Linked DNA regions of Armatimonas rosea. Each later gene encodes a partner of the first gene's protein in a complex. Links are inferred from orthologs where the notes say so. Each region holds a gene or a part of one and is shown in the gene's direction. Other genes may lie near its edges. The genes, in order: rplA and rplL.

Region 1 (3,281 bases):
CAGGGAGTTCAGGAGTACCTGAAGGGAGTCCAGCACGAGCTGAAGTCCCCCCAGACCCACTGGCCCAGCCGCCCCGAGATGATCAAGATGACCCAGATCGTCTTATTGCTCATTGCCGTAGTCGCGCTCTACTGCGGTGGACTCGACTCAATTTTGACGCAGCTCGCCGAGCGTGTGCTGCCGCATAAGTAGGAAGTTTTAAAGGACAGCACGATGCAGCGACACTGGTACGCGGTCCATACCTATTCGGGCCACGAGATGAAGGTCAAGATGACCATTGAGAAGCGCGCGGAGACAATGGGGCTCCGGCAGAAGCTTTTCCGCATCCTCGTGCCTACGGATACCGAGACCCGCAACCGCGGCGGTAAGAAGACAGAGTACAAGCGCAAGGTCTTTCCAGGCTACGTGCTGATCGACATGGTTCTGGACGACGACACCTGGTACCTCATCAAGAGCACCACGGGAGTCACCGGCTTTGTTTCGTCGGGAAACAAGCCCGTCCCGCTCCAGGACAAAGAGGTGCGCGATATCCTCGATGCCCTCGATCCCAACAACGCGGCCTCGCGGCCCAAGAAGATCTGGGAGAAGAACCAGGTGGTGCGGGTCAACTCCGGACCGTTTGCGGACTTCACCGGCAAGATCGAGGAGGTCAACGATCAAAAAGAGAAGGTCAAGGTCATGATCTCCCTCTTTGGTCGCGACACGCCGGTCGAGCTGGACTTCAACCAGATCGAAAAGATTTAGTTAGCCCCCCTTCCCCCATTCATGGGAGCGAGGGGGCTTGCTAAAGTAGGAGGCAGACCTCACTAAAAACCTGCCGCTAAAACTACGGAGAAGAAAAAATGGCTAAAAAAGTAGTGGGCGTCGTTAAGCTGGCGCTCAATGCAGGAAAAGCAACCCCTGCGCCTCCCGTTGGTCCGGCCCTTGGTGGGTACGGAATCAACATGATGGAGTTCATCAAGGGCTACAACGCGAAGACCGCCGACATGGTGGGCTCGATCGTCCCTGTCGTGATCACCATCTACGATGATCGCTCGTTTGTCTACGAGACCAAGACCCCGCCTGCCTCGGACCTGCTCAAGAAGGCAGCGGGCGTCCCCTCCGGTTCTGGCAAGCCCAACACCGTCAAGGTGGGCTCCATCACCAAGGGCCAGCTCAAGGAGATCGCGGAGAAGAAGCTCCCCGACCTCAACACCAATGATCTGGATGCCGCCATGCGGATTATCGAAGGCACAGCGCGCTCCATGGGCGTGACGATCACGGACTAACGGAGAAATCAATGCGAAAACAAGATCGAAAGCATATCGTCTCTGCGCGCTACAAGGCTGAGGTAGCCAAGGTCGACAAGGCCGCTGTCTACGAGCCGCTCGCCGCGCTTGAGCTGGTGAAGGCAACCTCCTCCACCAAGTTTGACTCGACCATCGATGTCGCCATCAACCTCGGGGTCGATCCTCGCCAGGGCGACCAGATGGTTCGTGGTACCACCGACCTGCCCCACGGCACGGGTAAGAGCCAGAAAGTGGCTGTCTTCGCCAAGGGGGCCAACGCCGAGGCCGCGACCGCTGCTGGAGCCGATGAAGTGGGTGCCGAGGAGCTGATCACCAAGATTCAGAACGGCTGGCGCGACTTCGACGTCCTCGTGGCCACCCCGGACATGATGCCCGCGGTCGGTAAGCTCGGTCGTCTGCTGGCGGCCCGCATGCCCAACCCCAAGTCTGGCACCGTGACCACGGATGTCGCCAAGGTTGTCACCGCGATCAAGAAGGCGACCCGCGTTGCCTACCGTGTGGACAAGGGCGGAATCATCCATGCCCCGATCGGCAAGGCCAGCTTCCCCGCCGAGCAGCTCCAGGAGAACCTGTCTGTCTTGGTCGGAACCCTGATCAAGGCCAAGCCCTCCAGCTCCAAGGGCCGCTACATCCAGAAGATCACCGTCTCCTCGTCGATGGGACCGGGGGTCAGTGTCGATGTGGCAGTCGCACAGCGCGGCGCCGACAAGTAGGCACCAAAAACCAAAAAGGCCCCCGGCGCAACCGCGCCGGGGGCCTTTTTTTAGTCGAAGCGAATCCCCAGCACGGTCAGCAAGAGCAAGAACGTGGTCAGCACCAAGGCCGCAACCGCTCCGATACTGGCTCCCGTGCGGGTCTTGCCGCCCAGGGTGCAGCTCAGGGCGATCAAGAGAGCAGGGATGCAGATATAGGTGGAGAGCATCGCGCCCCAGAGGATCGACTCTCGCCAGCCCATGCCACAGGTCGCGCTGACCAAGCAGAGAATCGCCACGAGGGCAAGCGCCGTGTTACGGGTCTGGGGGACCGCAAGGGCACACTCAGGGTCGGAGTGGCGCAGGGTGGTCGAGTAGAGAGGGAGCAGAAACAGCCCCGCTCCGCCTAAAAAGAGGCTTGTGGGTACAAGATAGGGGTTTGCGGTTGCGGCCCCAAGGGCGATGCTCGCCAATCCAAGCCCCGCCATCAGCTCACAGAGGCGGGCCTTCTCCCGCTGGGCGATGCCGCGCCCTAGCACATAGGCTCCTAGAATCGGTAGGAGATAGTCGCCCCAGTCGTAGTGGGGGGTCTCTCCAAAAAGTCGCCAGTGGATCAGCCCAACGACCAGTAGCATGGGCGGCAGTGCCCGGACAATCACAGTTCCTCGGTACATCTCGCGTCCTCCACTGCACAGGATAGCGGGAAAACGGGGGCAGTTGCAACAAAAAGCCCCGGAGAGCACGCTCTCCAGGGCTTTTTACAAGACGGGGCTAGGTTAGGCGGCGACCCGTAGCGGGGCTTCGTCGCTGCTCTCGTCCTCATCGTCCTCTAGGCCAAACGGCGAGAACGTGCTGTCGTCCTTGTCGCTGTCCTCTAGAGTGAGGCTGACAAGGGGCGTTGCGGCAGGAGCGGGCGCGGCGGTGGTGCTCTCCTCGTTGAAGAAGCTCAGGACGCTCTCTAGGCGGGTGGCCTCGGAGTCGCAGAGGTTGCGGATGCAGGCCTGCTTGTCCTGGGCGAGGGCGATCTCGTTCTCTTTTTCGGCGATCTTGCGCTGGAGCTCGGCGATCTCGCTCTCGGCAGCGGCGACTGTATCGTCGGTCTTCTTGCCCTGCGAGTCGGCGTACTGGTTGAGGGTCGTGCGCTTCTGGTCGGCATCGGCGACAATGCTGACACGGGTCGCTCCGATCGCGGTTCCCATCGCTCCCAGGGTCACCTGGACGGTCTGGCGCTTCATCTCCAGCGGCATGGCCGCGGGGAGCTGCTCTAGCATCGCGAGGGTCTGCTCTGCGGTGAAGGGGG
Region 2 (3,074 bases), on another replicon or contig:
GGGAAGCGACATCCTTCAGCCCGTTCCCTTTCCGCCCGAGGTCGTCGAGGCCGTACGCCACCACCATGAAAAATGGGATGGGAGCGGCTACCCCGATAAGCTCGCAGGCAACAATATTCCGCTCATGGCGCGTATTGTCGCGGTTGCGGATGTCTACGATGCTCTGACATCGGATCGTCCCTACCGCGCTGCCTGGTCACACGACCGAGCGATGGAGTTCATGCGAAGCCAGGTCGGGACGCACTTCAACCCCGAGATCTTTGCAGCATTTGAGTCCGCCATGCTAGAGAGTCCGGAGCTCTGCTCCCAGGCAGTCGACCCAGAACCGCCAGCGCTCCGGCGTGCGGCCTAAAAAAGGCTTGCAATCCCACAATGGCCGTGGTAGACTCCTCGCTTGGAAATCAATAACTTCCACCAGAGACAGCCGGCACGCATCTGCGTTTAATGGGTTTCTTAGTGAAATCCGCCCGCCGAGGTAGAGAAGATGACAGCATCTTAATATCTTCGTGCGCCCTCGACTGCCTCCGGTCGGGGGTTTTGTGTTTTACGCAAAAGGAGGTGAAAACTTAAATGGCACAACCTAAAAAGAAACTTGGTACCAAGCCGGGTGTGGTCGGGGAGATCAGCGACCTGCTGAAGAGTAGCTCCGCCGTCATCCTGACGGAGTACCGTGGCTTGAGCGTCCCCCAGGTAGGTGATATCCGCACCAAGCTGAACGCCGCCGATAGCGAGAGCGACTTCTCTGTCGTGAAGAACACGCTCTTCAAGCGCGCAGCCGATGGCATTATCGCGGCAGATGCAGACCTAGATGCAGCCCTCAACGGCCCCACGGCTGTTGTCTTTGCGAAGGACTCCCTGGCAGCCGCCAAGGTGCTCAGCGACTACATCGCCAGCAACCGCAACACGCCCCTGAAGATCAAGGGTGGTGTGGTCGATGGAGTCTACTGGGACGCCGCGAAGATCGATGCTCTGGCAAAGATCCCGCCGCGCGACACCCTCTACGCGATGATCCTTGGGGCTTTCCAGTCCCCCCTGACCAGCCTTGCCGCGACGCTTGCGTCTATCGCAGAGCAGAAGGCAGCTTAAGCTCCGGCTTAAACCCGACTACGTTTAAAGGAAACTATTATGGCTATCAATACCGCAGATTTTATTGAGCAGCTGAAGAGCATGACGATCCTCGAGGTAAACGAGCTCGTTCAGGCCCTCCAGACCGAGTTTGGCGTCTCCGCCGTCGTGGCCGCTGGCCCCGCAACCGGTGGCCCTGCCGCGCCCGTCGAGGACGAGAAGACTGAGTTCGACGTCGTGCTGGTGAGCCCCGGCGACAAGAAGATCCAGGTCATCAAGGTCATCCGTGATGTCACTGGTCTTGGCCTCAAGGAAGCCAAGGAGATCGCCGACACCGCTCCCAAGGCTGTTAAGACCGGCGTCAGCAAGGACGAGGCAGACAAGCTCAAGGCTCAGTTCGAGGCCGAGGGCGCTACCATCGAGCTCAAGTAAGAGCTCCGCTCCCTGCAAGCCCCACCACCCAGTCCTGGGCGGTGGGGCTTTCTGTTTTCATGCGTTCGTAGCCTTATCGAATAGGGCAGCCTATCTCCCCTCTTTGAACTGAAACGGCAGCGAGAGCACGACCTCGCGGAAGAGGGTCTCGGACTTGTAGCCCTCGGTCTTGAGGGTGGCGAGAATCTTCTTCACCGCGGGCTGGTCGGTGGGCTCCAGGCCGCGGCCCAGGGCGTAGGCGAGGGTCTTCTCCACCAGGTTGCGCAGGAACTGCTCCTGCTGCTTGACCACCAGCGCCTTGAACTCCGCCGGGTTGTGGTACTCCTCGCCCGTGAGCAGCTTCGCGCTGGCGTCCACGGGATCGTCGGCGATCTTATCCCGCCAGCGGCCGATCGGGTCGTAGTTTTCCAGGCCAAAGCCCATCGGGTCGATACGCGCGTGGCACCCCGCGCAGGCGGGCTCCTCCCGGTGCTTCTCCAGGCGCTGCTTGAAGGTCAGGCCCCCCTCTTTTTTATCGCTGGGCGGCAGGGTCTTGGTCACGGGCGGCGGGGGCGGCGGCGGGGTCCCCAGCACCTCGGAGAGAATCCACTTGCCACGGAGCACCGGCGAGGTCCGCTGGGGGTAGCTGGAGACCGTCAGGGTTGCCGCCATGGTCAGGATCCCCCCGCGCCTTGCTGTGTCCACCGGAACCCGCTTGAAGCCGCCCCCGGAGACCGGCTCCATCCCATAGTGCGCGGCGAGCTTGTCGTTCACAAACGTATAGTCGGCAGAGAGGAGCTGGGTGAGCGGGGCGTTGTCGCGGCAGAGGCTCTCAAAGAAGAGCACCGGCTCCTGGTACATCGCATCGCGCAGGGCGGTATCGAACTGGGGGAAGCGGCCCCGGTCCGGCGCGGCGATCCCCGTCATTAAATCCCGTGTGTGGAGCCACTGGCTCACAAAGCTATCGTAGAAGCTCCGGGCCTTGGGATCTAGGAGCATGCGGCGCACCTGCGCCGTGAGCACGCCAGGCTGGCGTAGCTTCTTCTCGCGGGCGAGGGCAAAGAGCGTGTCATCGGGCATCGACGACCACAAGAAATACGAGAGGCGGCTGATGAGCTCGTAGTCCGTGAGGGCGATATTGCCCGTGTTCACCGGTGCCTCCTCGACCCGGAAGAGAAAGCTCGGGGAGATTAAAACGGCCTTGAGCGCCGCCTTGACACCGTCTTCGTAGCTGGTCTTGGAGTCGTAGAGGCGCAGCAGGCGGGCGGTCTCCTCGGGCTGGACGGGCCGGCGAAAGGCGCGCGACGCCTGGCGCTCGATTAGGAGCTTGGCCGCCGCGCGTGCGGGGAGCTTGGCGCTGGGCTTGACCGGAAAGAGCCGCTCGGCCGGGGCAGCGTCGATCACCTCTTGCGCCGCGACCAGGTAGCGCTCCAGCAAGACCGGCGGCAGAAAGAGCGTGTCGGCGTTGTTGTCGAAGCCGCCGCCGCCACCGCCATCCGCGGGGAAGGAGTCGGCGGGCTTGGTTGTCACGCCAAAGAGATCGCGGACCGTGTTGTTGTACTCCAGGCGGCTCAGGCGGCGCAGGACCGTGTGCCCTG

Evidence for each region.
Region 2: rplA (region 1) and rplL share a complex: the UniProt entries of both Escherichia coli proteins name them as parts of the 50S ribosomal subunit. The link is inferred for Armatimonas rosea from one-to-one orthologs.

The regions. Positions count from the first base shown.
Region 1 is NZ_JACHGW010000001.1:519,920-523,200, forward strand. The notes cover bases 172-3,140. They hold rplA (50S ribosomal protein L1), read left to right. Parts: upstream 172-1,279; coding sequence 1,280-2,002; downstream 2,003-3,140. Other genes in these bases: secE (preprotein translocase subunit SecE), read left to right, coding at 172-192; nusG (transcription termination/antitermination protein NusG), read left to right, coding at 214-744; rplK (50S ribosomal protein L11), read left to right, coding at 843-1,268; HNQ39_RS02275 (hypothetical protein), read right to left, coding at 2,053-2,655; HNQ39_RS02280 (hypothetical protein), read right to left, coding at 2,758-3,140. Outside these bases: more of secE, read left to right, coding at 1-171; more of HNQ39_RS02280, read right to left, coding at 3,141-3,281. UniProt on the Escherichia coli protein: One of the primary rRNA binding proteins, it binds very close to the 3'-end of the 23S rRNA. Forms part of the L1 stalk. It is often not seen in high-resolution crystal structures, but can be seen in cryo_EM and 3D reconstruction models.
Region 2 is NZ_JACHGW010000002.1:552,977-556,050, reverse strand. Bases 50-2,811 are described here. They hold rplL (50S ribosomal protein L7/L12), read left to right. Parts: upstream 50-1,125; coding sequence 1,126-1,497; downstream 1,498-2,811. Other genes in these bases: HNQ39_RS10490 (DUF1592 domain-containing protein), read right to left, coding at 1,588-2,811; rplJ (50S ribosomal protein L10), read left to right, coding at 571-1,086; HNQ39_RS10505 (HD-GYP domain-containing protein), read left to right, coding at 50-352. In the rest of the region: more of HNQ39_RS10505, read left to right, coding at 1-49; more of HNQ39_RS10490, read right to left, coding at 2,812-3,074. UniProt on the Escherichia coli protein: The binding site for several of the GTPase factors involved in protein synthesis (IF-2, EF-Tu, EF-G and RF3). Is thus essential for accurate translation.